DNA from 2 places in the Aquitalea sp. USM4 genome. Region 2 is predicted to be linked to the other one. Evidence: riboswitches for the same ligand, from Rfam matches in the RefSeq annotation. Region 2 holds a riboswitch; the other holds the start of a gene.
The links. A riboswitch is a leader RNA that binds a small molecule or an ion and turns the genes downstream of it on or off. The one in region 2 is predicted to bind cobalamin.
Positions count from the first base shown of each region.

Region 1: linked by a shared signal. The riboswitch ahead of DKK66_RS15430 (HoxN/HupN/NixA family nickel/cobalt transporter) and the one ahead of DKK66_RS08400 (TonB-dependent receptor) in region 2 are both predicted to bind cobalamin.

Region 1 is NZ_CP029539.1:3,335,066-3,350,940, reverse strand. Features, by position in the region: gene DKK66_RS15470 (DUF1028 domain-containing protein) at 1-152, opposite strand, end outside; gene DKK66_RS15465 (RidA family protein) at 149-571, opposite strand; gene DKK66_RS15460 (NAD(P)/FAD-dependent oxidoreductase) at 776-2,071, opposite strand; gene DKK66_RS15455 (molybdopterin-dependent oxidoreductase) at 2,528-3,031, shown strand; gene DKK66_RS15450 (response regulator) at 3,053-5,680, shown strand; gene DKK66_RS15445 (cobyric acid synthase) at 5,723-7,186, opposite strand; gene cbiB (adenosylcobinamide-phosphate synthase CbiB) at 7,300-8,241, shown strand; gene cobD (threonine-phosphate decarboxylase CobD) at 8,234-9,220, shown strand; cobalamin riboswitch at 9,263-9,440, shown strand; gene DKK66_RS15430 (HoxN/HupN/NixA family nickel/cobalt transporter) at 9,541-10,599, shown strand; gene DKK66_RS15425 (ferredoxin) at 10,616-10,945, shown strand; gene DKK66_RS15420 (cobaltochelatase subunit CobN) at 10,942-15,084, shown strand; gene DKK66_RS15415 (putative cobaltochelatase) at 15,081-15,875, shown strand, end outside.
Region 2 is NZ_CP029539.1:1,755,003-1,770,877, forward strand. Features, by position in the region: gene DKK66_RS08335 (pilus assembly protein) at 1-336, shown strand, start outside; gene DKK66_RS08340 (type IV pilin protein) at 345-755, shown strand; gene rfaE2 (D-glycero-beta-D-manno-heptose 1-phosphate adenylyltransferase) at 858-1,358, shown strand; gene DKK66_RS08350 (biotin--[acetyl-CoA-carboxylase] ligase) at 1,355-2,323, shown strand; gene DKK66_RS08355 (type III pantothenate kinase) at 2,320-3,036, shown strand; gene DKK66_RS08360 (SPOR domain-containing protein) at 3,033-3,902, shown strand; gene DKK66_RS08365 (YoaK family protein) at 4,085-4,873, shown strand; gene DKK66_RS08370 (M48 family metallopeptidase) at 4,878-5,873, opposite strand; gene DKK66_RS08375 (hypothetical protein) at 6,132-7,265, shown strand; gene DKK66_RS08380 (GNAT family N-acetyltransferase) at 7,266-7,733, opposite strand; gene cobS (adenosylcobinamide-GDP ribazoletransferase) at 7,815-8,588, opposite strand; gene DKK66_RS08390 (histidine phosphatase family protein) at 8,585-9,187, opposite strand; gene cobT (nicotinate-nucleotide--dimethylbenzimidazole phosphoribosyltransferase) at 9,191-10,225, opposite strand; cobalamin riboswitch at 10,379-10,585, shown strand; gene DKK66_RS08400 (TonB-dependent receptor) at 10,756-12,711, shown strand; gene cobU (bifunctional adenosylcobinamide kinase/adenosylcobinamide-phosphate guanylyltransferase) at 12,807-13,331, shown strand; gene DKK66_RS08410 (cobalamin-binding protein) at 13,331-14,206, shown strand; gene DKK66_RS08415 (hypothetical protein) at 14,228-14,455, shown strand; gene DKK66_RS08420 (cell division protein ZapA) at 14,452-14,763, shown strand; gene DKK66_RS08425 (5-formyltetrahydrofolate cyclo-ligase) at 15,058-15,678, shown strand; gene DKK66_RS20140 (hypothetical protein) at 15,720-15,866, opposite strand.

The sequences.
Region 1 (15,875 bases), 1.6 Mb from region 2:
CCCAGGGCCGGGTTGGTGACATTCTGGCTCATCACCGCGCCCACCCCGGCTGCCACATGACAGCAGCGGCTGGCCACGGCGATGCTGGATGAAGCCGCCGCCACCCCCAGCATGCCGGTTTGCGGACAACGTGCGGCGATGGAAAAAGTCATGGCTGATAGCCTTCCGGAATCACCGCGGTGATGTCGATTTCCACCAGCCATTCAGGCCGTGCCAGGGCGGAAATCACCAGCCCGGTGGATACCGGATACACCCCCTTGAGCCAGCGCCCCACCACCTGGTACACCGCCTCGCGATAGCGGGTATCCACCAGGTAGATGACGATCTTGCATACGTGGTCCAGATGGCTGCCGGATTCCTCCAGCAGCATCTTCACATTGGCCATGGCCTTTTCCGCCTGGGCGGTGACATCGCCGATGCCGACCGACTCGCGGGTATCCAGGTCCTGACCGATCTGGCCGCGCAGGAACACCATATTGCCCGCCACCACGGCCTGGCACAGGTCGTTGTCCAGCTTTTGTTCCGGGTAGGTATCGCGGGTATTGAACGGACGAATGCGTTTGTGAACCATGTTTCACCTCATTGCTGTGTGTGGGGTGGCGGTCATGCCGCCGCCACAGGTTATTGACAATCCCTTCTCGCTTTCTGGAGAGAAAGCGAGGCTCCCTTGCAGGGCAAGGGCGGGGGGATTGGGAACAGATGGCAAGGCTGCGGAATCAATCAGTTAGTCGGAAGGCCCGGCTTCGCCGGGTCCTTTCAAATCGAATCAAATCACTTAGTCAGCAGCCCGACAAACCGTTTCACGCACCGGCGCTGCGGTGGCGGGAGTACTGGCGTGATAGGCCTGGTATTTGCGCTGGGTGGCAATGTGGTCGGCAATGAACTTGGCGTCATGCCATACCCCCCAGATAAAGCTGGAGCCACGCCGCGACAGCCAGGGCAGGCCCAGGAAATACACGCCCGGCTCGCTGGAAATGCCACGCTGATGGCTGGGCTTGCCCTTTTCGTCAAAGGCATTCACTTGCAGCCAGCGGTAATCCACGGCAAAACCGGTAGCCCAGATCACGGTGCCAACTCCGCTGGCAGCCAGGTCCAGCGACAGGATGGGTTCCCGCACGCAGGCCGGGTCCGGCGGCAGTTGTCGCGCTTGCGGCTCTGGCGGCAGGTCCAGCCCGTTCTGCGCAATATAGGCATCGGCAGCGTCCAGCAGCCCCAGGTAGTTTTCATCGCCACGGGCAATGTTTTCCGCCAGGTCCGGCTGAAACTGCATTACGCCGTTTTCGCAAGAGCGGGTCATGCCCAGCAAGGTGATGCCCTGCTCGGCCAGCCGGCGAAAATCCACGGTATGTCCGCCACGTGCGCCGCTCACCGCAATGGTGACGTGCTCACGCCCCGGCTTCACTTTCTGGGCGTCCCACTCCCCCAGCACCCCCAGCCACCAGCAGAAGTCCCGTTCACGGTAACGGCGCGGCGGTCTGTCGTGCGGGCCGACCGACAAATACACCTGGCGGCCTGCGCGCTGCAGCTCGTCGGCAATCTGCACACCGGACGAGCCCGAACCCACCACCAGTACCGCGCCGGGCGGCAATTGCTGCGGGTTGCGGTATGCGGCGGAATGCATTTGTTTCACCGGGTTGTCAGCCGGGATAAGTTGCGGAATCAGCGGCTGCTGGAAGGGGCCGGTGGCAGCCACCACCCGATTGGCTTCTATCACCCCGTCCGAGGTTTCCACGGTAAAGCCCGGGCGTCCGTCATTGCGCACCACCTTGAGCACTTCCACGCCGGTGCGGATGGGGGCGTGGAATTTGCGGGCGTAGGCTTCCAGATAGTCCGCCACCCGCTCCTTGCCGGCAAAGGCATCCGGCGCGACATCATCAAAATCCAGGCCGGGAAAGCGGTCGTGCCAGGCCGGGCCGTTGCACACCAGCGAATCCCAGCGCTCCGAGCGCCAGCGCTCGGCAATGCGTTGGCGCTCCAGCACCAGATGCGGCACATCCAGCTTGCTCAGGTGTTCACTCAGGGCGATGCCGGCCTGGCCTGCGCCAATCACCAGCGTATCGGTTTTTTCCATCACCATCGTCACTTCCCTTCCCTGTGAAATGCCCCCGAACACCGCAAACGAGGGTGGCTTGGGGGCCTGCCTGTTCAGGCAGTGCCGCAGCGGCGCTGTACATGGCCACGTGTTGCGGCAGATCAGGCAGCCTGTGGCACCACGCGGCTGCACTGGCTGACCACTGCAGTCTAGGGAAGGCCGGTAAATACCGAAAATATGTTTATTTTTTAATCTGAATTGTTTTTTCTTATGCAAAATCCTGTCCGACACCCTGACGCAAGAAAGGCCGCAGCAAACCAGGCCTGCGCTAAGCAATTGAAGGAAAAGGTGCTTTGCCGGGCAGCGGTCCCGACATGCGATGTCCCTGGCATCAAAGATGGCTTTTTCATTGGCAGCTTGTAGAATGCCTAACATCAAAGCAGCCTTTTTCCGTGATTTGTCATTAAAGCTGTTTAAACTCCAAGGAAAATGTCCATGGCAAAGATCCGCTACGCACTGATGCTGGCTTCCCTGCTGGCCTTGCAATCCACCCACGCACTGGCGCTGGACAAGACCACCGGTCACCCCATCGTCACCATTACCGGCCTGATCTCGGAAAAGAACAGCGGTGCGGATGCGCAATTTGACGCAGCCATGCTGGACAAGCTGCCGCAGGTAAAAATGACAGTGCCTACACCGTGGTATAAAGAAGAGCAGACTTTTGAAGGGCCGCTGTTCCGCGATGTGCTCAAGGCAGCCGGCAGCAAGGGCAGCAAGCTGTATGTGGTGGCGCTCAATGATTACGCTGCTGAAATTCCGCTGGCTGATCTGGAAAAATACGACGTGATCCTGGCTCGCAAGGTCAACGGCAAGGTGCTGACCGTACGCGACAAGGGTCCGCTGTTCGTGATGTACCCCTTCGACAAGAAGCCGGAACTGCGCACCAAGGAAATCTATTCCCGCTGCGTGTGGCAGGTTAACCGCATCCGCGTTGAATAAACCCCGTATCGGACATCGCCTGTGACTTTGTTTTCGCGCAAGACGCCGGTTCGCAATCAGGTCTGGCTGCTGGGCATCCTGCTGGTGGCTGCCCTGCTGGTAGTGGGCATGCTGTATCAGCGCCAGCAGTCGGAAATGAAGCGTTTTGCCGAACAGGGCCAGGACAATGTGGTGTGGGTGTATTCCCAGTTGGGCATCGACTACTACCGCACGCTGGGCGCAGCCAAGGTGGCCGAGGCCACCGGCAAGACCGCCGACCTGGACGAACTGCAACTGCGCTACAACATCCTGGTGTCCCGCATCAACCTGCTGCGCGAATACCGTTTCGCCGCGCTGTTTCCCAACAGCAGCTGGTATCAGCAGCAAATCGGCGCACTGGTCAGGCTGATCGCCCAGACCGACAAACAGCTCAATGCCGGCGATGGTTATTTCGATCGCCCCCAGGCCGTCGCCCTGTTGCAGCGGCTGGATGGCGTGGCCGACAACGTGCGCGAGCTGACGGTGGGTGCCAACACCCGCCTGACCGATGCGGCCAATCTCAGCAACCAGAGCCTGCAGGACATCAACACCACGGTTGCCATCACCGCGGCATTGCTGATGCTGGTGGCGGTACTGATTGCCGTACTGGCCTGGCGCAACCTGCGGCATAGCGAACACCGCCGCGAACAGGCCGAGGCGCTGAGCCGCAGGCTGGACCGTGCACTGGAACTGGCGGAAGCGGCCAATGTCGCCAAGGGGGCCTTCCTGGCCAATATGAGCCATGAAATCCGCACCCCGATGAACGGCATCATCGGCATGACCGAGCTGACGCTGGATACCGAACTGAATGCCGAACAGCGCGAATATCTGGAAGTGGTGAAGTCATCGGCCGATGCGCTGCTCACCATCATCAACGACATTCTGGACTTCTCCAAGATCGATGCCGGCAAGATGGTGCTCGAATCGCTGCCCTTCTCGCTACGCAGCCTGATCAGCCAGACCAGCTACCCCTTTGCCCTGAAAGCGGAAGAACGCGACCTGGAAGTCATCTGCCAGATTTCCCCGGAACTGCCGGACCGCGTCATCAGCGACCCGTCCCGCCTGCGCCAGGTGCTGAACAATCTGCTGGGCAATGCGGTGAAGTTCACCAAGCAGGGCGAAATCGTGCTCAGCGTCACCGGCCAGCAACAAACAGCCAGCCGCTACCTGATGACTTTTTCGGTACGCGATACCGGTATTGGCATTGCCCCGGAAAAGCAGCGTGTCATCTTTGACGCCTTTGCCCAGGCCGACAACAGCACCACCCGCCGCTATGGCGGCACCGGGCTGGGCCTGTCCATCACCCAGAAACTGGTGGGGCTGCTGGGCGGTGAAATCCATGTATCCAGCGTACCGGAGCAAGGCTCGGAATTTGTTTTCACCATTCCGCTGGAGCTGGCAACCGAGCAAGCCCCGGCCAGCACCCCGGCACAACTGGCCGGCCTGCGCGTGCTGGTATGCGATGACAACCCCACCAACCGCAGCTGGCTGGCGGCCCTGCTGAAAAACTGGGACATGCAGGCCACGCTGGCCGAGGACGGCTTTGCCGCCCTTGCCATCCTGCAGCAACAGTCCTTCGACCTTATCCTGCTGGATGGCCACATGCCGGGCATGTCCGGTTTCGATGTGGCACGCCAGCTGCAACAACAAGGCTGCCAGGCCGACATCATCATGCTCACCTCTTCCGGCGAGCGTGGCGATGGCCGCCGCTGCCAGGAACTGGGCATTGGCGGTTATCTGACCAAGCCGGTGCCGCAGGAAGAACTGCTGGCCACCATCTGCCAGCTGCGCGGCGAACCAGCCGACAACAGCGCCCAGCTGGTCACCCGCTACAGCGTGCGGGAGGTCAAACAGCAGCTGCATGTGCTGCTGGTGGAGGACAACGAAGTCAACCAGAAACTGGCACTGGCCATTCTCAGCCGCCGCGGCTGCACTGCCAGCGTGGCAGGTCACGGTGCCGAGGCGCTGGAACAGCTGCAAGCACACAGCTTCGACCTGGTGTTGATGGACATGCAGATGCCGGTAATGGACGGCCTGGAAGCCACCCGCGCATTACGCCAGCGTGAAGCCGAACAGCAACTGCCGCGCCTGCCGGTAATTGCCATGACCGCCAATGCCATGACCGGCGACCGGGAACGCTGCCTGGCTGCCGGCATGGATGGCTACGTCAGCAAGCCGGTGGATGCCCAGCGTCTGTTCGAGGAAATAGAACGGGTACTGAGTGGCGAGGGCACCCTGCCCCAGCATGCGGCACCGCAGGCCGAGGCCGCCGCCAGCGGCCAGCTGGACTACCAGAAAACCCTGGAAAACTGTGATGGTGATCAGGAATTCCTGCTCACCCTGCTGCAAACCTTTGTGCGCGATGCCCAGTTACGGCTGGAAAAACTGCAGCAGGCTGTCAGCCAGCAACGCATGACCGATATCGCCATGTTCTCCCATGCGCTGCGCGGGGCGGCGCTGTCGATTGGTGCGGCACCGTTTGCTGCCTTGTGTTACCGCATTGAATCCGCCGCCCAGCAGCAATCCGCAGCCGAACTGGAGCAATTGCTGCCCCAGTTGCTGGATTGCCATCAGGCCCTGCTGGTGGAAATCCACCCGTACCTGCCGCCGCAAGATGCCACAACTGGCTGACCACAGCAGGCCGATCAGGACAGGCCGATCAGGACTGGCCAATCAGGGCAGCCAGCGCGCCAGCGGTGTCAGGTCCAGATGCTGCTCCAGCATGTCGGCCAGCCGCTCGATATGTGCCTCGCGGATGGCCGGGTAGTCCAGCGGCTGCGGCGCAGCCAGCCCGGCCCATTGCAACAGCGCGGCCAGGCTTGCCGGTTGATCGAACACCCCGTGCAGATAGGTGGCCAGAATCTGGCCATCGGCGCTGATGGCCCCGTCGCAGCGGCCATCCTCCAGCCGCACCGCAGGCTGCGCCAGTGCCGCACCGGTACTGACCCCCATGTGGATTTCATAGCCGCTCACCGCTGCCGCACCCAGCGTCAGCTGGCCGTTCACCCGCGTCAGCTGCTTGTGCGTGGCCAGCGTGGTTTCCATCTCCAGCCAGCCCAGGCCGTCACTGCTGCCCGCCTCGCCTTCCAGCCCCAGCGGGTCGTGCAGCTGCTGGCCCAGCATTTGCAAACCGCCACAAATGCCGATCAGCTTGCCGCCATAGCGCAGGTGGCGGGCAATGGCCGCTTCCCAACCGGCAGCACGCAAGCTGGCCAGATCAGCCCGCACACTCTTGCTGCCGGGCAGGATGATCAGGTCGGCAGGCGGCAGCGGCTGACCGGGCTTGACCAGCAACAGCTCCACTTGCGGGTGCAGGCGCAGCGGGTCGAAATCGGTGTGATTACTGATGCGCGGCAACACCGGCACCACCACGCGCAGCGTTTGCTGCGGCGCATGTTCGCCTTGCGGACGATTGAGCGCCAGGCTGTCTTCCGCCTCGATATGCAGGCCATTCAGATACGGCAGTACGCCCAGCACCGGCTTGCCGGTGCGCTGCTCCACCCACTCCACGCCGGACTGCAGCAGCGCCGGGTCGCCACGGAAGCGATTGATCACCAGCCCCACCACCCGCGCGCGTTCGCTGTCGGACAGCAATTCCAGCGTGCCCACCAGATGGGCGAACACGCCGCCGCGCTCGATATCCGCCACCAGCACCACCGGGCAGTCCACTGCCTCGGCAAAGCCCATATTGGCGATATCTCCCTCGCGCAGATTGATTTCCGCCGGGCTGCCCGCCCCTTCCACCACGATGCACTGGTATTGCGTGGCCAGCCGGGCGTGCGACTGCAACACCGCCTGCATCGCCACCGGCTTGTAAGCGTGGTAGGACACCGCGTCCATATTGCCCACCGCCCGCCCCTGGATGATGAGCTGGGAACCGGTATTGCTATTGGGCTTGAGCAGCACCGGGTTCATGTCGGTATGCGGTTCCACGCCGCAGGCCAGCGCCTGCACCGCTTGCGAGCGGCCAATCTCGCCTCCATCCACCGTCACCGCACTGTTGAGCGCCATGTTCTGCGGCTTGAACGGGGCCACGCGCAGGCCGCGCCGGGCCAGCAAACGGCAGAAGCCGGTGGCGAAAGTGCTCTTGCCGGCATCCGAAGTGGTGCCCTGAATCATGATGGTTTTGGCAGACATGCTGTTCTCCGGCGCGCATTTTTTCGGGAAGCCCCCTAAAATGACGCTTTTTTCGACCATGGACAGCCAGCCATGCAGCTGTCCTGAAGCCGGCGATTATATAGGCGAGTGATGTGATTTCAGCTGTTTTTCTGTTTTTGGCCGTGGTGCTGGACCGCCTGCTGGGTGAGCCACGGCGCTGGCATCCACTGGTGGGTTATGGCTACCTGGTGCGCAAGGTGGAGCATGCACTTTACCCGGCCGTCCCCCAGGCCGAGCCGGTGTGGCGCATGCGTTTGCGTGGCGTGCTGGGCATCAGCCTGTTGCTGCTGCCATTGACCGGCCTTGCCTGCGGGCTGTCACGTTTACCGTGGATCGGGCAGCTGGCCTCGGTATTGCTGCTGTATCTGGCCATTGGCGCACAGAGCCTGCGTGAGCATGCGCAAGCCGTGCTGGATGCGCTGCGCGCTGGCGATCTGCCGCTGGCCCGCTACAAGGTGTCGATGATCGTCAGCCGCAACACCAGCGAACTGGACGAAACTGCGGTAGCGCGCGCCACCATCGAATCGGTGCTGGAAAACGGCAGTGATGCCATTTTTGCCGCCGTATTCTGGTTTCTGCTGCTGGGCGCACCCGGCGTGGTGCTGTACCGCGCCGCCAATACCCTGGACGCCATGTGGGGCTACCGCAACGAACGCTTTTTGCACTTTGGCTGGGCCGCCGCCCGCTTTGACGATGTGCTCAACCTGATTCCCGCCCGCCTCACCGCGCTGACTTACATCCTGCTGGGCCATACCCGTCAGGGCTGGCAATGCTGGCGCGCCCAGGCCCCCACCTGGTACAGCCCCAATGCCGGGCCGGTAATGGCCGCCGGTGCCGGTGCGCTGGGTGTGCTGCTGGGCGGTGCCGCCAGCTATCACGGCAAGCTGAAACAGCGCCCCACCCTGGGCCTGCAACGCCCGCCGGTGGCCGAGGACATCGCCCGCGCCATCGCGCTGGTACAGCGCAGCCTGTGGCTGTGGGTGGCGCTGGCCTTGCTGGCTGGCTTGCTCAACTGGAGTTTTTCTCATGCTTGAACACGGTGGCGGCATCCTGCGTGCCGCAGAGCAATACGGCATTGCGGTGGAAAACTGGCTGGACCTGTCCACCGGACTGAACCCGCAAGGCTGGCCGGTGCCGCCCATCAGCCCGCGCAGCTGGCAGCGCCTGCCAGAACAGGACGACGGGCTGGAACAAGCCGCGGCGGATTACTACGGCAGCCCGCTACTGCTGCCGGTGGCCGGTTCCCAGCCTGCCATCCAGCTACTTCCGACGCTGCGCCCGCCCTGCCGGGTGGGCATGCTGCCCTTGTGTTATGCCGAACACCCCTGGCACTGGGAACAGCACGGCCACACGCTAAGCCGTCATGCGCCCGAGGACATCGACACGGCGCTTGATGAACTGGACGTGCTGCTGCTGTGCCATCCCAACAACCCCACCGGCACCACCTTTTCCCGCGCCCGGCTGCAAGACTGGCGTGCCCGGCTGGCCAGCCGGGGCGGCTGGCTGGTCATCGACGAAGCCTTCATGGACGCCACACCGGAACACAGCCTGCTGGGTGATGTGGGCCTGCCGGGGCTGATTATCCTGCGATCAGTGGGCAAGTTCTTTGGCCTGGCTGGCGCGCGGGTGGGTTTTGTGTTTGCCTGGCCGGCCCTGCTGCAACAGCTGGCCGAAGCCATCGGGCCGTGGAGCATCAACGGCCCGGCGCGTGAAGTGGTGAAACTGGCCTTGCAGGACCACGTCTGGCAGCAAGCCATGTGCGGGCAACTGGCCCGCGACAGCCAGCGTTTGCAGCAGCTACTGCAAGACCACGGCCTGACTCCGGCAGGCGGCAGCCGCCTGTTCCAGTGGCTGCACGGGGCGTACTGCCCGGCCTTGTTCGACTTTCTGGCGAGCAAAGGCATTCTGGTGCGCCGCTTTGCCGATGGCCCCAGCCTGCGCCTTGGCCTTCCACCCGACGAAGCGGGCTGGCTGCGGCTGGAAACCGCACTTGGTCAATGGGAAAAGCCTTGAAAATCAGTCGGCAGAATTCCCATTTACCCGCTTGTCACGTATCATGCCCGCTTCCATGACGGTGCCCCATCGGGGTGAAACGGGAATGCGGTGAGACACCGCAGCTGCCCCCGCAACTGTAAGCGACGAGTCCGCATCACATGCCACCGGCCCATCCGGGAAGGCGATGCCGGGTAAAGAAGCGCGAGCCAGGAGACCGGCCGTCATACGTGTCGACGCAGGCTGAATCCGGGCGGGGTGTACCGGGGGATTGCACGATGCCGCCCACTGCCGGCGGACAGTGCCCTCGCTTGCGGCGACGTATCGTCTCCGAGGGCATCATGCAAGCAGATCTGCGTTCTTCCTTACCTTACAGCGGCAAGCGCCGCTCCCGTCATTTACTGGTGTTGCTGCCCTTGCTGGCAGCCAATCTGCTGGTATGGGCCTGGGCACTCACCGCCTTTGCCGACCACCCGGCCCAGCTGGGCACCGCCTTGCTGGCTTATCTGCTGGGCTTGCGCCATGCCGTGGATGCCGACCATATCGCCGCCATCGACAACACCGTGCGCAAGCTGATGCAGGAAAACCAGCAACCGCTGTGCGTGGGTTTTTTCTTTTCCATCGGTCATTCCCTGCTGGTGATTGCCGCGGTGGCTGCGGTGGTGTTTGCCACCCGTGCGCTGCAAGACCAGATCAACGGCTTCCGTGAAATCGGCGGGGCCATCAGCACCGGCATTTCCGCCTTTTTCCTGCTGGCGCTGGCCGCAATGAACCTGTCTGCGCTGCGCGGTATCTGGCACAGCTTCCGCCGCGCCCGCGCGGGTGAAGCCGTGTGTGACGAGCAGCTCAACATCCTGCTGGGCAACCGTGGCATGCTGTCGCGCCTGCTGCGGCCCTTGTTCCGCATGGTGAGCAAAAGCTGGCACATGCTGCCCATCGGCCTGCTGTTTGGCCTGGGTTTTGATACCGCCACCGAAATCGGCCTGTTTGCCATTGCCTCCTCGCAAAGCGCGGACGGCATTCCCTTGTGGAACATCATGGTGTTTCCGGTGCTGTTTGCCGCCGGCATGGCATTGGTGGACACGCTGGACAGCATGCTGATGGTGGAAGTGTACGGCTGGGCATTCATCAACCCCATCCGCAAGCTGTGGTACAACCTCACCATCACCCTGGTGTCGGTACTGGTGGCCGTGTGCATAGGCGGGCTGGAAACCCTGGGCCTGATTGCCGACAAGCTGAAGCTGAGCGGCGGCGCCTGGGATGTGGTGGCCATGCTCAACGACAATCTGGCCCACTTCGGCTATTTCGTGGTGGCCTTGTTTGCCCTCACCTGGGCGCTGTCCGCCGCCATCTACAAGTGGAAACGTTTTGACACCCTGCCCGGCCAACAGGCTGGGTGATTGCCGCGAGAACCGCATGCGACTGCATTACAAACACGTGCTGATGTGTACCGGCCCGCGCTGTACCGAAAACGGCCAGCAGGCCGAGGCCATGTTCAAGCAACTGGGCCAGGCCATTGACGCCTGCGACGGTCTGAAGGTGAAACGCACGCGCAGCCATTGTTTTGCCGTGTGCAAGGAAGGCCCCATCATGGTGGTTTACCCGGAGGGCGTGTGGTATCGCAAGGTGGATGCCAGTGCAGTACAGCGCATTGTCAGCGAGCACCTGCAAGGCGGCACACCAGTGGAACCCCTGATTTTCCATCGCCTGGGCACGGGCGATGTCGGCACGGAAAGCCCGCAATGACGCATGACAATACTGGCGGCATCGTGCTGCTCAGCCATGCCGGCACCGACCTTACCGCGCTGGGCCGCGTCCACTGGCCGCAGGATTTCAGCCCGGTGTCCGGCCTTGCCCTGCAACACATCGCCGATGAAAACCAGATGCAGCAGTTGCTGGACGGCCCGCTGGCCAGCGCCCGCATCCTGCTGCTGCGCGTACTTGGCCGGGTGCAGGCCATCCCCGCTTTCGATGCCCTGCGCCAGCAGGCGCTGGCACGACGACAGGCGCTGATCATCCTCAGCGGCACCGGCGAGCCGGACCCGGAACTGGCCGCCCTCAGCACCGTCCCCCCGGCCATCCAGCAGGATGCCAATGCCTACCTGCAAGCCGGTGGCAGCAGCAATATGGCGCAGCTGATGCGCTATCTGTCCGACCGCCTGTTGCTCACCGGCCACGGCTACCTGCCGCCAGCCGCACTGCCGGAACACGGCCTGTATCACCCGGAACTGTCCGACGGCTGCAGCCTGGATGACTGGTGTGAAATTCGCCAGCCCGGCTGGCCCACGGTGGCCATCAGCTTCTACCGCGCCCACTGGCTGAGCGGCAACACCCGCTTCATCGACATGCTGGTGGACATGCTGGCCGAGCGGCAGATCAACGCGCTGCCGCTGTTTACCTCCTCGCTGCGCAGCCAGGATGAGCAGGGCCTGCCTGCTGCGCTGCAATTGCTGCGCGACCCGCGTGCCGGCCAGCCCTGCGTGCTCATCAACACCACCTCCTTTGCCATGGGCGAAGTGAATGCCGAAGGGGCCACCCAGGCCAGCTGGGCAGTAGAAGCCTTCGAACAGCTGGACATCCCGGTGCTGCAAGCCATCACCAGCAGCATGACCCAGGCGCAGTGGGAAGCATCCGAACGCGGGCTGAACCCGCTGGACACCGCCATGAATGTGGCGCTGCCGGAATTCGACGGCCGCATCATCGGCGTGCCGGTATCGTTCAAGCCGGAAGACCCGGCCAGCAGCGACTACCAGCCACTGCCGGACCGCATGCGCCGTCTGGCCGGCATTGCCGCCCGGCTGGCACGGCTCAAGCACACCCCGGCGGCGGACAAGCGGGTAGCCTTTATTTTTACCAACTCCAACAGCAAGGCCTCGCAAGTGGGCAATGCGGTGGGGCTGGATTCCGCCGCCTCGCTGTATGCACTGCTGCAGGCGATGCAGGCCGATGGCTACCGGATAGGCCCGCTGCCGGAGAGCAGCGACGCGCTGATGCACAGCCTGATCGACCGCGGCTGTTACGACACCGACTACCTGAGCGCCGAGCAACTACGCAATGCCGTGGCCCGCGTGCCGCTGGCGCGTTACCAGACATGGTTTGCCGAACTGCCCGCCCCGCTGCAACAACGCATGCTGGAACGCTGGGGCGCAGCACCCGGCACGGCCTATGTGGATGGCGACCAGCTGGTATTTGCCGGCATGGAGCTGGGCAATGCCTTTGTCGCGCTGCAACCGCCACGTGGCTATGGCATGGACCCGGACGCCATCTACCACACGCCGGACCTGCCGCCCACCCATCACTACTACGCGTTGTACTGCTGGCTGCGCGACGAATGGCAGGCCGACGCCATTGTCCACGTGGGCAAGCACGGCACGCTGGAATGGCTGCCGGGCAAGGGCGTGGGCGTGTCGGAGCACTGCTTCCCCGACGCGCTGCTGGGCGACATGCCCATGTTCTACCCCTTTATCCTGAACGATCCGGGTGAAGGCTCGCAGGCCAAGCGTCGCGCCCATTCGGTGATCATCGACCACCTGACCCCGCCGATGACCACCGCCGACACCTACGGCCCGCTGGCCCAGCTCACCCAGCTGGTAGACGAGTACTACCAGGTGGAAATGCTGGACCCGAACAAGCTGCCACTGTTGCAGCAGCAAATCTGGGACCTGATCAAGGAAGCAAAGCTGGATAGCGATCTGGCTGCCATGCTGGGGCACGACCATCATCACCATGATGAACATGAGCACGACCATGACGACCATCACCACGGCCATGATCATGCCCACCCGCATGCGCCCAAGGCAGCGCCAGCGGGCTATCGTCTGAGCCAGCCAGCCAAAGCCGGGAAAGCGACGCCAGCCAAGGCAGCCGGCATGCAGTTCCGCCCGGTGGCCAAGGGCGCAGCGCACAGCCATGGCGCACATGATCATCACCATCATGACCATGGGCATCATCACCATGGACACGGGCACCATCACCACGACCATGATCATGATCATCACGATCACGGCCACGACCATGCCCACGAATGGGATAACACACTGAACGCCGACGGCGTGCCGCTGACGCTGGCCAAGATGGAGGGCGTGGACGTGGCCCACCTGATCGAGGATATCGACGGCTATCTGTGCGAACTGGGCGCGGCGCAAATCCGCGACGGCCTGCACATTCTCGGTCAGGCCCCGCAGGGCGAGGCACTGGTGGACATGCTGTGCGCCCTCACCCGCCTGCCCAACCTGGCTGTGCCCAGCCTGCCCGCCAGCGTGGCCGCCGCGCTGGGGGTGGAGTGGGAGGCATTGCAGGACGACAAGGGCCGCCGCCTGGAAAACGTGCCCGCCCCGCTGGAAATGAGCAGCCCGCAACTGCTGCACACCCGCAGCGATGCCATCGACCACATCAACCAGCTGGCCCGCCAGCTGGTGGCCCGCTTGCTGGCCCCGGTCAGCTCGCCGCTGCCCGCCATCATTGCCGCCGTATTGCCGCAGGCCGGTAACAGCCAGGCCCTGCAACAGGTGCTGGCCTATATCCAGCGCGAACTGCTGCCCAATCTGGCGCGCACCCACGAGGAAATCGACAACCTGCTGCGCGGTCTGGCCGGTGGGTATGTGCCGGCAGGCCCCAGCGGCGCGCCCACCCGTGGCATGGCGCACATCCTGCCTACCGGACGCAATTTCTATTCGGTAGACCCGCGCGGCCTGCCCTCGCAAGCTGCCTGGCAGGTGGGCAGCCAGCTGGCCAATGAAATGCTGGCGCGCCATCGCAAGGAAACCGGCAGCTATCCGGAATCGGTCAGCATCAGCGTGTGGGGTACCAGCGCCATGCGCACCCATGGCGACGATATTGCCGAAATCCTCGCCCTGCTGGGCGTGCGTCCGCGCTGGCAGGCCGAAAGCCGCCGTGTGGCCGGTATCGAGGTGATTCCGCTGGCCGAGCTGGGCCGCCCGCGCATTGACGTCACGGTGCGCATCAGCGGCTTTTTCCGCGATGCCTTCCCGCAGCTGATTGCGCTGGTGGACGACGCAGTGCAGGCGGTGGCCATGCTGGACGAAGACCCGGCCGACAACTACCTGCGCAAGCATTATCTGGACGATATGCGCCAGCAGTTGCTGCAAGCCCTGCCCGACCACGCCGCCGAACCGGCGCTGCTACGCATCTTCGGTGCCAAGCCCGGCAGCTACGGTGCCGGCATTCTGCCCTTGATCAACGAGCAGAACTGGCAGACCGATGCCGACTTCGCCACCGCCTACCTCAACTGGGGCGGCTATGCCTATGGCCGCCACGTGCAGGGGGCCGATGCGCGCGACGCGCTGCGCCATCGCCTGTCCGGCGTGGAAGTGGCACTGCACAATCAGGACAATCGCGAACACGACATCTTCGACAGCGACGACTACCTGCAGTACCACGGCGGCATGATTGCCACCATCCGCAGCCTGACCGGCCGTCAGCCGCGCGCCTTCTTTGGCGACAGCCATAACCCGGACCAGCCGCAAGTGCGCGGGCTGAAGGAAGAAGTGCTGCGCGTGTTCCGCTCGCGCGTGGCCAACCCCAAGTGGATTGCCAGCATCCAGCAGCACGGCTACAAGGGCGGGCTGGAACTGACCGCCACCGTGGACTACCTGTTCGGCTACGATGCCACCGCCCATGTGGTGGACGACTGGGTATACGAGGAACTGGCCGCCCGCTACGCGCTGGACCCGGCCATGCAGCAGTTTTTTGCCGACAGCAACCCGTGGGCGCTCAATGCCATCAGCGAACGCCTGCTGGAAGCCGCCCAGCGCCAGCTGTGGCAGCAGCCCAGGCCGGAAACCCTGGCCGCGCTGCAACAACTGCATCTGAATAGCGAAGCCATGCTCGAAGCGCGTGGCGAACATCCGCAAGGCCGCTCATGAAACAGATTTATCCGTTTGCCGCCATCGTCGGTCAGGAACAACTGAAGCAGGCGCTGCTGCTGTGTGCGGTCGACCCGAGCATAGGCGGTGTGCTGATCCGTGGTGACAAGGGCAGTGCCAAGAGCACCGCTGCACGCGGGCTGGCGGCCATTTTGCCGCCCATCCGCCGCGTGCCGGGCTGTGCCTTTAACTGCGACCCGGCCTCTCCCCTGCCCGAATGCAGCTGCTGTCAGGGCGAACACGCGGTGGCGGAAGATGCTGCTATTCCCTTCGTCAACCTGCCGCTGGGTGCCAGCGAAGACCGCGTCCTGGGCAGCCTGGACTTTGAACAGGCACTCAAGCAGGCCCGCCAGGCGTTCAAGCCCGGCCTGCTGGCCAATGCCCACCGCGGCCTGCTGTACATCGACGAAGTGAACCTGCTGGCCGACCATCTGGTAGACGTGCTGCTGGACGTGGCCGCCATGGGCGTCAACACCGTGCAGCGTGAAGGCCTGTCCATCAGCCACCCGGCGCGCATCACCTTGCTGGGCACCATGAACCAGGAAGAAGGCGAACTGCGCCCGCAACTCTTGGACCGCTTCGGCCTGATGGTGGACGTCAGCGCCCCGCGCGATGCCGCCATCCGCAGCGAGGTGGTACGCCGCCGCCTGGCTTTCGAAGCCGACCCGCAGGCTTTTGCCGCCCGCTGGCAGGCCGATGGCAGCGCGCTGCAGGAGCAGATTCGTCAGGCCCAGGCCATGCTGGCCACGGTGACGGTGAGCGAGCACCTGTTCGACTTCATCAGCCAGTTG
Region 2 (15,875 bases):
CTGGCTAACTTTACCGCCGTCATTCCATCGTCCAGCAGTGTGTGCGGCAGTGGTGGGAGTACGGCACAGCTTGGTCTTAACTATGCTACCGGGGCGGGTACCACTTCGGCCATTTACGACACATCAGGTAATGGCATGATGAATAGTGCGGACCTGGCTGGCAATGTAATGGTGATGAACGGGATTGCTCCCGGAGGGCAATTGACGGTTTATATCAATGGCCAGTACTACAAATGCACTGTGGGCTCCTCTGGCACCATGACATGTGTTGCGATTCCCAACTACAGCACCATGTATGGCCGCCTGTCCTGGCGGGAAATCATTCAATCCTGGTGAGCAAGAACATGACGGATAAAAACAGCGGTTTTACCTTGATCGAAATGATGATCACCGTGGCCATCGTCGGCATTCTGGCGGCGATTGCCCTGCCTTCCTATCGCAACTACATCATTCGTGGCCACCGTAGCGAGGCGGAAACCGTGATGTTACAAGTGGCGCAGGAGCAGGAGCGTTACTACACCATGAACAACCAGTACAACATCGGTGCCACCCAGGTCAGCCCGCTGGGGGCCACCGGCACCTCCATCCTGTACAACATCACCGTGGCCAGCGGCACGGCCCCGGCCGGTTTCCAGGTGAATGCGGTGCCGGCCAACAGCCAGTCTCCCGAGAGCCAGTGCGGCACGCTGACGCTGGATTCATTGGGCAACAAAGGGTCTAGCGGCACCTATTCCACCGCCGATTGCTGGAAGTAGGGCCGCCGCCGCATTCCGGCGCATTGTTTCTGTGTCGGCATGCAGCCTGAGGGCGTGACTACCGTATAATGTCGGCCAGTCACGCTCCTTACAGGCCTTGCCATGTCCTACCCCACACCTGCATTCGAAGACAAGATCTGCCCGCCGGAACAACTGGCACAGCGACTGGCGGCATTGCCGCGTCCCATCGTGTTCACCAATGGCTGTTTCGACATCCTGCATCGCGGTCATGTCACCTACCTGGCACAGGCCCGGGCGCTGGGTGCCAGCCTGGTGCTGGGGCTGAATACCGATGCCTCGGTCAAGCGTCAGGGCAAGGGCGAGGACCGGCCCATCAATAACGAGCAGAACCGGGCCGCCGTGCTGGCCGCGCTGGAAAGCATCAGCCTGGTGACCTGGTTTGACAGTGACACCCCGGCCGAGCTGATCGAGCTGGTCAAGCCGGATGTGCTGGTCAAGGGCGGCGACTGGGCGGTGGACAAGATTGTCGGCAGCGCTGAAACCCTGGCCCGTGGCGGCCAGGTGCATTCCATTCCCTTCCTGTTTGCCACCTCCACCACGCAAACCATCAACAAGATCCGCGCAGCCGAGGATCAGGCGTGAGCGAACATGCATTTGCCGTACTGCGCCAGCTCAGCGATGGCCGCTTCCACTCCGGTGCCGACATCGCCCGCGAGCTGGGCTGTTCGCGCACACTGATCTGGCAGGCGGTGCATGCCATCGAACAGGAATTCGGCCTGACGGTATTCAGCGTGCGTGGCCAGGGCTACAAGCTGGCCGAGCCGTTCGAGTGGCTGGACGTTGCCCGCGTGCGCGAGGCGCTGACCTCCCCCGCAGCGGAAACCTTCACGCTGGCGGTGACCGAACGTACCGACTCCACCAACAGCCAGCTGATGGCGCGGGCGGCCAGCGGCGGCCTGCACGGCCTGGTGCTGGCGGCAGAAATGCAGACCGCAGGCCGTGGCCGACTGGGGCGACGCTGGCAAAACCGGCTGGGCGCAGGGCTGACCTTCTCGCTGCTGTGGCGCTTTGACCGCGGGCTGGCCGAACTGGCCGGCCTGTCGCTGGCGGTGGGCCTGGCGCTGGCGCGTGCCCTGCACCGGCTGGCCGTGCCGGTGCAACTCAAATGGCCCAATGATGTGCTGCTCAATGGCCGCAAGCTGGCGGGCATCCTGATCGAGCTATCAGGCGATGCGCTGGGGCCGGCTGCGGTGGTCATCGGCATCGGCCTGAATATCGACAACCCCGGCGCAGTGGATCAGCCGGTGGCCTCGCTGGCCGAAGCGGGCATCCAGCTGGGGCGCAACCAGTTGCTGGCTGCCTTGCTCAGCGAACTGGCCGTGGTACTGGATACCTTCAACCGCGAAGGCTTTGCTGCTTTCCGCGAAGACTGGATTCGCTGCTCCAGCCACGAAAACGCACCGGTGCGGCTGAGTTTTTCCCATGGCGAACCGGTGGACGGCATTGCCCGAGGCGTAGCGGAAAACGGTGCGCTGCAAGTGGAAATGGCAGATGGCAGCCTGCGTATCTTCCATGCCGGTGAAGTCAGCCTGCGGAGCCGCGCATGAAGCTGCTGCTGGATGCAGGCAACAGCCGCCTGAAATGGGGCGTACATGATGGCGAATGCTGGCAGGCACAAGGTGCGGTCAGTCATGAGCAGATTGCACAGCTGGCCACGCAATGGGCTGCCTGGCCGGTAGACAGCGTTTACGCCGCATCAGTGGCCCGTCCGGCGGTGGCCGATGCCATCACCCAGGCCGCCCCCTGTCCGGTGCAATGGGTGCGCTCTGCAGCCAGCTTTGCCGATGTGCGCAATCACTACCGCAATCCCGCCGAGCAGGGCGCTGACCGCTGGCTGGCGGTGCTGGCAGCCCGCAGCCTGTGTGCCGGTGATGTGGTGGTGGCCTGTGCCGGTACGGCACTGACGGTGGAAGCCCTTAGTGCAGAAGGCGATTATCTGGGCGGAATGATTTTGCCCGGTCAGGCGCTGATGCTGCGCAGCCTGGCGCAGGGAACCGCCCAGCTGGACCGCATTGCAGGCCAGGTGACAGCCTTCCCGCAAGGCACTGAAGACGCGCTGGCCAGTGGTGTGCTGGCAGCCCAGTGTGGTGCCATCGAGCGCATGTGCCAGCAGCTGGCTGTGCATACCGGGCGCACCGGGCCGCAGCTGCTGCTGACCGGTGGCGATGCCGCCTCCATTGCTGCGCAACTCGCCGTCCCGGCGACGATCGTGGATAATCTCGTGCTGATGGGACTCTTGAGAGTAGCGTGCGAATCATGAAGTGGTTTCTGGTACTGATTGTGGTGCTGAATCTGGCGGTGGCCGGTTATGGCAGCTTCAAGCAACGCCCGCCGGCGGACGTGCATGCGCAGGAAATCAGCCCGGAGCAGGTCAAGCTGTTACCGGCCGACTGGCAGCCGGCCTCCGCCCCGGCCGGTGAGGCCAGTGCGCCGCTGAAGGTGTTGGCATCCATGCCGCAAACCGAAGCGCTGAAGCCGGAAGACCTCAGCAAGGCTGCGTCGCAGCCGGTGGCCGCCAAACCGGCCAAGGCTGAGGCATCGGCAGCCACCGCCAAGGCTGAAGCAAAGAACCTGCCGCCAGCCAAGCCGGTGGAAAAGCCCGCCGGGAAAACGGCTGAAAAACCCAAGACCGAAGCCATCAAGGCCGAGCCGAGCAAGGCATTGGCCTGCTACGACTGGGGCACGCTGGATGCCAGGCTGCTGACCCGGGTGAAGGGTGGTTTGCCCGGCCTCAAGCTCAAGCCCGAGCAACTGGTGGAAAGCAGCAAGGGCGAGGCCAAGGGCAATGGCAAGTTCTGGGTCTATCACCCGCCGCTGGCTACGCAGTCTGAAACCCAGACGCTGTCTGCCGAATTGAAAGACAAGGGTTTTGACAATTACATCGTGCACAGCGCGGAATTCAAGGGCAGCGTATCGCTTGGCCTGTTCGGCCAGGAGTCTGCTGCCAAGGCCATGCAGGCAAGGGTGAAAGCCGCAGGCTTTGACAAGGTGGCCATCGAGCAGAAAGGGCAGAAGTCTGCCGCGACGGTGCTCAGCTTCAAGGCGCTGGAGCCGCAGCAGGCCGAGCGTCTGCAAGCGCTGCAAAAGCGTCTCACACCTGGGATTGCCTTGCAGCCTTGCCATTAATCGCGGCGGTCAAGACGGTGTGCTGTTGCCGACCTAAGCGGTACTGACGAAGCAGGGCGCAACGCCAAAGCATTGCGCTGCCGCAAGCGCGCTGGCAATCAGGCTTGTCAGCAGGGGCTTGCAGGATGGATGATGAACGGCAATGGCGGTTGTCCCGCCTTGCCGTTTTTTCATGGTTCGCTATGTCCCGACGTTCAAGCAATATCACCCGCCTGCTGGACCGTGGCGCGTTCAACGACCGCGTCCTGCGTCAGCTGGGCGGCTCAATGGCCTTTATTGCCGGCGCGCTCAATGCCGGTGGTTTCCTGGCGGTGCAGCGTTACACCTCGCATGTATCCGGGGTGGTGTCCGGCATGGCCGACGACCTGGCTCTGGGTGAAGTCCGCCTGTCGCTGTCCATGCTGATCATGCTGCTGTGCTTCATTGGCGGTGCCATGCACTCCACCTGGCTGATCCTGTGGGCCAGACGCCAGCGCCTGCGCGGTGGCTATGGGGTGTCGATGATGGAAGAGGCCGGTTTCCTGCTGCTGTTTGGCGTGCTGGGGGCCGGGCTGGCCAGCCACAAGGGCTTGTTCACGCCTCCCACCGTGATGCTGCTGTGTTTCATCATGGGCATGCACAACACCATTGTCACCAAGCTGTCCGGCGGCCTGCTGCGCTCCACCCACATGACCGGCATTGCCACCGATATCGGTATCGAACTGACCAAGATGAGTTACTACAACCATCTGCACAGCCCCAAGATCAAAGACATCAAATCCAACCGCAGCCGGCTGTGGGTATACAGCATGATTCTGACGGCCTTCTTCCTGGGCGGTGTGGTGGGTGCGCTGGGTTTCAAGCATCTGGGCTATGCCTTTACCCTGCCGCTGGCCTTGCTGCTGTTTGCGCTGGGCTTGCGCCCGGTGTGGTACGACATGCGCTTGCGCTGGCGCTGGTGGCAGCATCACCACGATTTGCGTCAGCCCTGAGTCCTCAGCCAGCCTGCGCCGCGCAGTGGCTGGCCGTGTCTGCCTGGCGGTTGCCGGGGTGGGCGGCCAGCAGGGCGGCGGCGCTATGGTCCGGCCCGTCCAGCCGCACGAGCAAGGCATCACGCGCGCACAGGCTTTGTGTACCCAGCAGGCGACTGGCATAGGCGTCGGCCTCGGCCTCAAAGTCGGCCGGATATTTCATGTCCGCCAGCAGAATGGGTGCCACGGCCAGCAGGGTCGAGCGGTCGCCACCAAACAGATTGACTGCCAGCGACACGCCACCGGAGCGGATCAGGCCGCGCAAGCCATGCCGCGCCTCGATATGGCCCACCGCATGGGCCAGCATGGCCTGCATTTCCAGCGGGCTTTTGCTATTGCGTACCAGCTGGTCGGTGACAATGATTTGCCCGCCGGGCAAGGGGATGATGTCCGGACCCAGCTCGCGCGCATCCACCAGCTGCAAGTGATAACGATAGGGGCTGTTGCCCGGCACCAGCTGCTGCAATTGCTGTTGCAGTGCTTGCTGACGGCTGTCCGGCAAGCGGGAAGGGCGCAACGTGCTGGTTTTCTCCAGCAGGCCCAGGGTGGCGCTGGCCATCGCCTGTTCCACCGCTGGCGGGGTGCGGCGTGCCGCTTCGCTGGCAAGCCAGGGCAGGCCGTTGCGGTAGCCAAACCAGCAGGCCAGCAGCAACAACAGCAAGCCAGCCAGCCGCAGCTGCGGCCAGCAGCGCCGCAGGCCCTCCAGCAGGCGCGCGGCCAGTGGCAGGTGGCCGGTCAGTTGCTGGCATTGATAGGCGCTGGCCACTTCGATAATGCCGCCGTCCGGCAATTGCAGCCGGTCTGGCCGACCGGCCCGTCCGGGGTGAAAACTGACCTCCCGTGCCGGATAGCGATGCGTGTGCACCCCGTCGGTGAACACCAGATGATGGACATTGCGTTGCAGCATCACGGCTTTGCCGATCTGGCTGCGACCATCCAGATAATTGCCTGGCAGACTCATGGCAGATGAATCCTGTTGCGTGCAACCCGCGAACGGGTGGCCGGCTGGTAAAGGGCTGTGTGTTGTTCTCTTTCCTAATCTGTAGCGCAAGCCGACTGCTTTGGCAACGGTGCGCTCACGCCGGGCAGGCCTTGTCCGCCGCTATGGGCAGCTTGCGGTCTCTGCCAGCTTGCATGCTGCCTGCAGGCTATCGTTTTCTGTGCTGTACTGACAGCATTGTGCCGCTGTGGCACGGTGTGCTTGAAGAAGGGGGTAAGGATGATGCGCAAGCTGGGTGGGTTACTGTTGCTGACACTGGCGCACGGTGTGCTGGCGGCACCGCAGTTATTGCAAGGCAAGGTGGGACAGGCTGCGGTGGTGATGGAGCTGGACATTGCCAAGGACGGTGCGGTGGAGGGGCGCTATTTCTATCGCAAGCATCACCGCGATATCGCCCTCACCGGCAAGCAGCAGGCTGATGGCAGCCTGCAACTGGGTGAAAACCTGCAATACGACGAACAGCGCAATGATATTACCCTGCGCCCGCAAAACGGTGGCTGGGTGGGGGAGTGGCATGGTCCCAAGGCTGCCAAGCCGGTGCCGGTCAGCCTGAGTGCCTATCCTCAGGCGCAGTGGCCGGCCAGTAGCGATAGCGCGCTCAATCCGGTGCGCCAGCGTTCCGGCTACGACTATGCCCGCATGGTGGACTTGCCACTCAAGGCCGGCAAGCGCGAGCGGGTGCAGGGTTATACCCTGCAATGGTGGGACGAGCCGGTCAGCAAGATCCGCCTGTTCCGCGTGGTGGATGGTTATCCACAGGCCAGCCTGCAGCGCATCAACCAGTTGCTGGCCGAGCGGCAGTGGCAGGAAGTCGCCAGTTATTTTGACTGCCAGCTGGGCGGCGCACGGACTGCCGGGGCCGACTTCGAACAAACCGTGACGCCGCGTCTGCTGGGTAGCAAGCTGCTGAGTGTCAGTATTTTCACCAGCTATTACTGTGGTGGCGCGCATCCTGATTTTGCTGATAATCCGCTGACGCTGGAGGTAGCCAGCGGCAAGCCGCTGCAACTTGAAGACCTGCTATGGGCAGGCAAGGGCAAACCGCAACTGGCGCGTAAGGCCAGTGGCGAGCGGGCTGACTATCAGTACGAGGAGAAGGTACTGGCGCCCTGGCTGGTGAGCACCATGACGCGGCTGTATCCGGCACAAACCAAGCCGGGCAAGGAGGACGAGTGCGATTACCGCGACCCGCAGGTGTGGCAGTTTGTCAGCTGGTATGCCACGCCGCAGGGGCTGACGCTGGGGCCGTCTTTCGCCCGCGTGGCGCGTGCTTGCGAATATCCGGAATGGAGTGTGCTGCCATGGAGTGTGGTCAAGCAGCATCCGGGTGCGCGGCCCGACCTGCTGCCCTGATCAGGCCGCCTGGTCTGCCTTGGGCTGGGCGCGGTGGCCACGCAGCCAGCGCCCTTCTGCTGCACCGCGCTGCCATTCCATATAGCGTTCCCCGTGTTGCAAGGGCGTAAAACCCAGCTGGCGGTAAAAGCCGCCGGCATCACGCGAAACCAGCAAGAAACGGCGTAACTGTTGCAATTGCGGATGATCCTGTGCGGCGCGGATCATCGCCTGTCCCACGCCCTGACCGCGCCAGTCGGGCAGCACGAAGACATCAGACAGATAGGCAAAGCTGGCGTAATCGGTAATCACCCGGGCAAAGCCGATCTGCCGCTGCTGCTGATAGGCGGCAATGATCAAGGAATGCTGGATGGCGCGTTCCAGCAGCGCAGCATCCATGCCGCTGGCCCAGTGCGCCTGGGTGGTGAGGAATTGCAGGATCATGGCGCGGTCCAGCCGTGCCGGGTCGTGCGAGATGTCCAGTTGCATGCGCGCTCCTCCCTCAAGGTGGATGCGGGCAAGTATCCGGCGCTTACATCACCACACCGTGACGGCAGGATGACAAGTCTTTTACCACGACCCCGGCTGGTGTAGCGGCAGCAGCAACAGGCCCAGCAGCAGGATTTCACACACTTCGATGCCTGCGCCCAGGCAGTCGCCGGTCATGCCACCCAGCTTGCGCTTGAGCCAGCCGCGCCACAGCAAGGCGGCCAGTGGTGCCAGCAGCAAAGCCGGGGCCAGCCACAGCGACAGACCCAGCAAGGCCAGCAGGCCGATGACCTGTGCCCGCCATTGCGGCTGCCAGGCAAAGCGTTCACCGCTGCCGGGTGCCAGTGCAGGCAGGGTGGCCGACCAGAACAGGGCAAACAGCCGCGCCCAGGCCGGTAACAGCAGCAGGCCGGGTAGCTGCTGTGGCTGACTGGCCAGCAACATCAGCAGCACCAGTTTGCTGACGATGGCGCAAATCAGCGCAATCACGCCAAAGCTGCCCACGTGCGGGTCTTTCAGTACCTCGAAAAAGCGCTCGCGCGAGCGATGGGCGGCGCCCATGGCATCGCTCAGGTCGGCCAGGCCGTCCAGATGCAGGCCGCCGGTAATGCCTATCCACAGCAACAGGCCGGCCAGTGCCCCCAGCCAGGAGTCGTGCAGGCTGCCCAGCCACACACCCAGCCACAGCAGGCTGCCCAGCAACAGGCCGACCGGCGCAAACCAGCAGGCGCTGGCTGCCAGCCATTCCGGGTGGAAGCTGCGCAGCTGCGGTGTAGGCAGACGGGTGAGGAACTGGATGGCCAGAATCAGGCTTTGCCACCAGCGGGCGCGAGGGGCGGCTGTCGGCTGGCTCATGCTTCGCCGGGGCTTTCCAGATGCATCAGATAGGCCGGGTGGCCTTCCAGAATGGACAGCTGGGCAAAGCCGCCGCGCTGCACGGTCATCAGCTTGGCCACGTCGAATTCGGTGCCCAGCAGCTCGGCCAACAGGGCGGTAATCACCCCGCCATGGCATACCAGTACCCGGTGGCTGCCACGCGCGGTCTGAATCCATTCGCTGAATCCGCTCAGCACCCGGGTGCGGAAGACTTCATAGCTTTCCCCGCCGGGCGGAATCAGTTCGCCCGCCGCCACGCGGCTGCCCCAGTCCGGATGCTGACCGGACAGCACCGCGCGCGACATGCCGTCCCAGTCGCCAAAATCGAATTCGGCAAAGCGTTCGTCCACCTTCAGCGGCAAGGAGCCATGCAGGGCCTGATGCACGGCAAACTCGCGACAGCGTTGCAGCGGCGAGGTAGCCATGCTGGTGACCGGTGCCAGCTGGTTCAGCCGTTGCCAGCTGCGGCTCATCTGCTCGCAGCCCAGCTCATTCAGTGGCAGGTCGGTGCGGCCGATCAGGCGGCCGTCGTGGTCGATTTCGCCGTGGCGCAGCAAGGTGAGCGTATAGGGGTTCATGCCTCAGTCTTTCTCGGTGACACCGGCCTGGGCAAACGTGGCCATTTCGGCGTGCAGCTTGATGGCCAGTTGCAGCAAGGGCACGCAGGTGGCGGCACCAGAGCCTTCGCCCAGCCGCATGCCCAGTGCCACCAGCGGGTTCAGTTGCAGTGCTTCCAGTGCCAGCTTGTGGCCGGTTTCTTCCGAGCAATGGCTGGCCAGCAGCCAGTCGGCCACTGCCGGGTCGATGGCGCGGGCCGCCAGGGCGGCGGCGCTGGCAATGAAACCATCCACCAGCGCAGGCACACCCAGTGCCGCGCCTTCCAGATAAAAACCCGCCATGGCGGCAATTTCCAGCCCGCCCAGTTCGGCCAGCACGGCCTGACCATCCAGTGACTGGCCGTGCAGACGGTCCAGCGCCTGTTGCACCACGCGGCGCTTGTTGACGAGGCCGGCATCGTCGATGCCGGTGCCACGGCCGACAATGCTGTCCACGCTGTAGCCCGTCAGACGGCAGATCAGCGCGGCAGACGGCGTGGTATTGCCAATGCCCATGTCACCGGCAATCAGCAGATTGGCACCGTGTTCCACGGCGCGACGCGCCGCAGCGCGGCCCACTTCCAGTGCGGCAGCGCATTGTTCTGCCGTCATGGCGGCTTCCACTGCCAGGTTGGCGGTACCAGCGGCTACCTTGGCCTGCACAATGGGCAGTTCCGGCAGTTGACCCAGCACACCCACATCCACCACTTCCAGCCGTGCGGCAATGGCGCGGGCCAGCACGCAGATGGCAGCGCCACCGGCAGCAAAATTCTTCACCATTTCGCCGGTCACGATGGACGGATAGGCGGACACGCCTTCCGCTGTTACGCCGTGGTCACCGGCAAACACGGTGATGGCCGGCTGCAGGGACACCGGAATGGTTTTGCCTTGCCAGGCAGCAAAGCGACAGGCCACCGTTTCCAGTACACCCAGGCTGCCAGCCGGTTTGGTCAGCGAATTCTGGCGTTGCAGGGCGGCTTCATGAAAAGCGTGGGCAGGAAGGGCAATGGCCTGGGACATGGTGCGGTTTCTCGAGGTTGGCATGGACTAGAGCGCGACTCTAAGACATGGGGGGGCAGCACGGCAAGCTGAATGCCGCCATGGCATTGGCATTGCTTGTTGCATATCAAGACTGTTCGTGCCAGATTGCCGCGGTTTCGCTGCATTCTGCCGTATAATCGCTGCCGGACAGGTGTCCGGATTTGCATGATCCGGATGAAACGGGAAGCCGGTACAAGCCGGCGCTGCCCCCGCAACGGTAAGGTCTGGCTGGTGGATACCGGCCCAGTTGTCGCCATTGCCACTGTTGCCCATCAGCAACGGGAAGGCGCGACAGCGCAAGACCAAGCCCGGAGACCGGCCTGTCCCTTATCGTCTGCCGCATGGCAGGCGGTCGCTGTATATCGCGGGGAGGCGATCTGGCAAACAGCAGGCGGACCTGGCGGTCCGTCCCGATGTCATCCATTCTCATGGCGCAAGCCATCCTCTTCGCACTTCTTGTGGCAGTGGCAAATAGGCCCTGCCGGATCCTTGTTCCAGGAGTGTGTTCCATGTTCAAACCCCAACCACTGGCCCTGCTGGTGTCCTTGGCCTGCATCGCCTTGGCCCAGGCCGATAGCCTGCCTTCATTCCAGGGTGAGGAGGTCGTTGTCAGTGCCGACCGTGTGCCGCAGGCCGTAGCAGATCTGCCAGCCAACGTCACCGTGGTCACCGCCAAGCAGATTGCCGGCAGTGCCGCCACGACGGTGCAGGATGTCCTGTCGCAACTGGCTGGCGTGCATGTATTCAACAACAGTGGTTCGTCCAGCGCCGCTGCCGTGGATATGCGCGGCTTCGGCATGACCGGCATCAGCAATACCCTGATTCTGGTAGATGGTGTGCGTCAGAATACCAATGATCTGTCTGCACCCAATCTGAGCGGTGTGGCCCTGGCGAATATCGAGCGCATCGAAGTGGTAAGAGGGATTGGCAGTGTTGCCTATGGCGGCGGCGCCAGCGGTGGGGTGATCAACATCATCACCAAGTCCGGTGTGGCCAATGGCACCAGCGGCAGCATCAGTGTGACCGGTGGCAGTTATGATCTGCGCCAGCTGGACGCGGACCTGCATGTCGGTGCCAACGGCCTGGCGCTGGATGGCTATGTGCATTCGATGAAAACCGACAATTACCGTCAGAACAATCAGGAACGCAATGATACCGGTGGCCTGACGCTGACTTTCCGGCACGATGGCGGTGACATCAAGTTGTTTGCCAATACCAGCTCGCAAGGCCTGCGCTTGCCCGGCTCGCTGGATGCTGACCCTGCCAGTGGCAAGAATCCGTTGGCAAGCAATCCTACCGCTACGTCCACCCCCAAAAATTATATGGACGCCAGCAGCTCCACCACCGGAGCATCGTTCAGCCAGGATATCGGCCCCGGTACGCTGTATGGTGATATTTCCCACCGCAGCAAGAATACCTTTAGCGACTATGTTTCCACTAGCAGTACCGACCAGCGCTGGCTGAGTGAAAACAATGCCAGCCTGCGTTACAAGCTGCCTATTGGCCAGAACAATGTGACGCTGGGCGCAGACTGGCTGAACAGCACGGCAAATGTGCAAGGTTATTCCAGCTACAGCACCACTCAGCGTCATCAGGGCTTGTTTGTCGATAGCATGTTCAAGCCCTGGACCGGTGGCACCCTGACCCTGGGGGCGCGCCAGCAAGAAGTGAACGATATCATCAAGCAGTCGGCCAGCAGCGTTCCGGCGCTGGATACCAGCCTGCATTCCTGGTTGCTGGGGCTGAAGCAGGATCTGTCTCCCAGCTGGTCGGTTTATGGACACTGGGGTCAGAGCTTCCGCCTTGCCAATGCAGATGAAGCTACCTTCACCGGCGGTACCGTCTTGCTGCCACAGCAGTCCCATGATGCCGAAGTCGGGGTGGAATGGAAAACTGCGCAGGCCAGTGCCAAGGCAGCGCTGTTCCGCAGCGACCTGAGCAATGAAATTGCCTACAATCCGTTTGCAGACAACGGCAATGGTGCCAATGCCAACCTGGCACCCACCCGCCATCAGGGGCTGGAGCTGGAAGGGCGTTGGCGTCTGAGCCCGCAATGGGAATTGAATGGCAACCTCAGCTGGACTGAAGCCACCTTCCGGCAAGGCAGCGGCCTGGCCGGCAACACCATTCCCATGGTGCCCAAGTGGCTGGCCAATCTTGGCCTGAGCTGGCAGGTAAACAGTGCCAGCAAGCTGGGCGTGGTTGTGCAGTATGTCGGAAAGCAGCGCATGGATAACGACCAGTCCAATACCTTCCCGTATCAACTGCCTTCTTACACTGTGCTCAACGCCAAGCTGAGCCATGACTTCACCAAGAACATCTCGGCTTCGCTGGCCATCAACAACCTGCTGGGCAAGCGCTATGCCAGCTACGCCGGTACTGCGACCTACACTTCGTCTACCGCGTCTTACCTGTATCCGGCAGATGGACGCAACATGCAGGCCAGCCTGCGCTATGCTTTCTGATTGAACTGGCGGCAAGCACAACATCCATGGCCGAATCCGGTGTGCAGCATGCTGCCGGATTCGGCTTTATTGTTTGATTTCATGGACAACACAGCATGACCCACCTGATCACCGGCGGTGCGCGTTCCGGCAAAAGCCGCCATGCCGAACACCTGGCCATCCAGCATGGCGGCCCGGTCTGCTATATCGCTACCGCCGAAGTGCGTGACGAAGAGTTTGCCGAACGGGTGCGCCAGCATCGCCTGCAACGGCCTGCGCATTGGCAAGTGCAGGAAGCCGGGCGTGACCTGGCCGGGCTGATTCTGGGCCACGACCAGGAAGACGGCCTGTTGCTGGTGGACTGTCTGGGCATGTGGCTGATGCGCTTTTTCGGTCCGGACGATAGCTTCGACGAAGTGGAATTCGCCCGGCAGCGGCAGTGGCTGCTGGAAGCCATCGATGCAGTACAGGGCCGCTTGCTGCTGGTGACCAATGAAATCGGCTGGGGCGTGATGCCGATGAGCCGCATGGCACGCCTGTATGGCGACCTGCTGGGGCGGCTGAACCAGGACGTTGCGGCCCGCTGTCAGCATGTCACCCTGGTAGCCTGCGGGCTGCCCTTGTCGCTCAAGGGCGGCTGATGCTGTTGCGCGCTTTTGCCCTGTGGCTGCTGTTGTGCGTCGGCCCGGCCCGGGCGGCAGTCAGTGCACCCGATGCCAGTGGCAAACTGCTGACCCTGCCGCAGGCGGCGCAGCGTATTGTTTCCCTGTCGCCCCATGCCACCGAAATGCTGTACGCCATTGGTGCCGGCCAACGGCTGGTGGCCACGGTGGACTACAGCAATTACCCGCCGCAAGCGCGTGCCCTGCCGCGGGTGGGCGGCTATAGCGGCATCAGCCTGGAAGCGGTACTGCGCCAGCGGCCGGACCTGGTGGTGGCCTGGCAGGACGGCGGCAACCTGCGCGAGCTGGAGCGCTTGCGCCAGCTGGGCGTGGCCGTGTTCATCAGCCATCCCTTGCAACTGGATGATGTGGCCGCAGAAATGCAAAGCCTGGGCCGCCTTACCGGGAACCCGGCCACGGCTGCCGCAGCGGCCTCTGCTTACCGCCAGCAACTGGCCACGCTGCGCCAGCGCTATGCCCGCCGTACACCGGTCAGCGTGTTTTACCAGATCAGTGCCGCGCCCATTTTTACCGTCAGCCAGCGCAGCTTCATGGGTGCCATGATGCAACTGTGTGGCGGGCGCAATGTGTTTGGCAGCCTGGGGCAAGCCGCACCGCAAGTAAGCATGGAGGCGGTTGTGGCGGCCCGGCCACAGGTGATGCTGGCTGCACGCGCTGACATCCTGCGCATGTGGGATCGCTGGTCCGCCCTGCCGGCCGTGGCGGCAGACACCCGTTACGTGCTGGATGAGGACCTGCTGACCATTCCGGGGCCACGTTTGCCGCAAGGTGCAGCGGCACTGTGTGCCACGCTGGACACAGCACGGCACAGACTGGGTTTGACGCTGGACTAGCTGGCCGTTATCCTCGCCGCCATGGACAAGGAACTGGAATATCTCGAATCCCGCGTGCAGGCCCTGGTTGCCCGCATCAAGGAACTGGAAACCCAGAACGGCCGTTTTGCCCAGGCGCTGGCTGAAGCGCTGAAGGAAAACGCCGAGCTGAATTTCCGCGTGAACGAAACACGCAGCCGCGTGGCCGCGCTGGTAGAACGTCTGCCCAAGGCAGAGGAACCGGAGCAGGCTGAAGGAGAGGCAGAATGAGCGATATCGTGCAGGTCGACATTGAACTCCTGGGCCGTCATTTCACCATCGGCTCGCCGGTGGATGAGCGTGAAACCCTGCTGGAGGCGGTACGTCTGTTGCAAGGCAAGATTGATCTGATCCAGCAGCACGGCAAGGTGATGGATGCCGACAAGATCGCCATCATGGCTGCTTTGAACATTGCCCATGATTTGTTGCGTACCAAAGTGGGAGAGGGCTTGGAAATGGCTTCATTCCAGCGTAAAATACGCAACATGAGCGAAGCAGCTGATACAGCGCTTCGCGAAAGCCAGCAAGCCCTGTTCTGATTTCTTACTCTCAGGCAGGAACTGGCAGACACCCAGATCAGCTTATCCCCTGCGGTGTTCGTGAAGGCTAACAATTCCTTTGTACCAATGCGTTCGCTTTTGGCCGCCAGCGTGAGTTACGGGTGTGTCGCGTCCCTCGAGGATGCGCCCGAAGTGACTGGCAGGTAGCCCTCCCTGGAAACAGGGTACAAGCGAATTATGCCCAAACGACACTCGCGGGGGTCTCCCTTCCACGACCCGGCGCATCTTGCTCCGGGTCGTTTTCATTTGTCCCTTGATTGTCAGGCTTGCGCCATGTCCACTCCCGACACTGCCGTTAACGACAAGATTGCCCTGCGCAAGGCCGTGCGTCGCCAGCGCATGGCACTGACGCCCGCTTACCGTGCACAGGCCATGCGTGCGGTGGCACGTCATGCCAGCCGCTTATTGCGGCGCGGGCGGCGTATTGGCGGTTATCTGGCGGCCGGTTCCGAGCTGGATGTGGAAATCCTGCTCAGTAGCGCGTTACAGCGTGGTGCCAGCGTATGGTTGCCGCAAATTCCGGCCCGTGGCCGCCGCATGTGGTTCTCGCGTCTGACGGGGGACGGGCGGTGGTATCGCCATGCACGCTACGGCATCGTGGAGTTTGACGGCCCCTGCTTGCGGGCGGAAAAGCTGGATGTGCTGCTGGTGCCATTGCTGGCGGTGGATGAGGACGGTTATCGCATGGGGCAGGGCGGCGGTTTTTACGATAGCAGTCTGGCTTTCCGGCAGCGGCCACGTCGCTACGGCAAGCCCTTGCTGGTGGGCGTGGCTTACGATTGCCAGCGGGTGCAGCAGGTGCCGCGTGAAGCCTGGGATGTGCAGCTGGATTATCTGCTGACCGAAAGCGGCCTGCATCGTTTTGCCCGTCGCCAGCGCGCCAAAGCCTCCTGACGGAGGCTGTGGGCGGGATTGTGGCAGGTCGTGGCGGTTGTTTATCGCTCCCAGTGGTGGCCATAGCCATAGGCCGGGACGGCTACAACCGGGACAACGACTTCAGGTCGGTAGGCAACCCGTGGTGGAACAACGACGCAGGCGCTCAATGCACTGGCCAGCAATACGCCAATCAACAGGCTTTTCATGATTCTCTC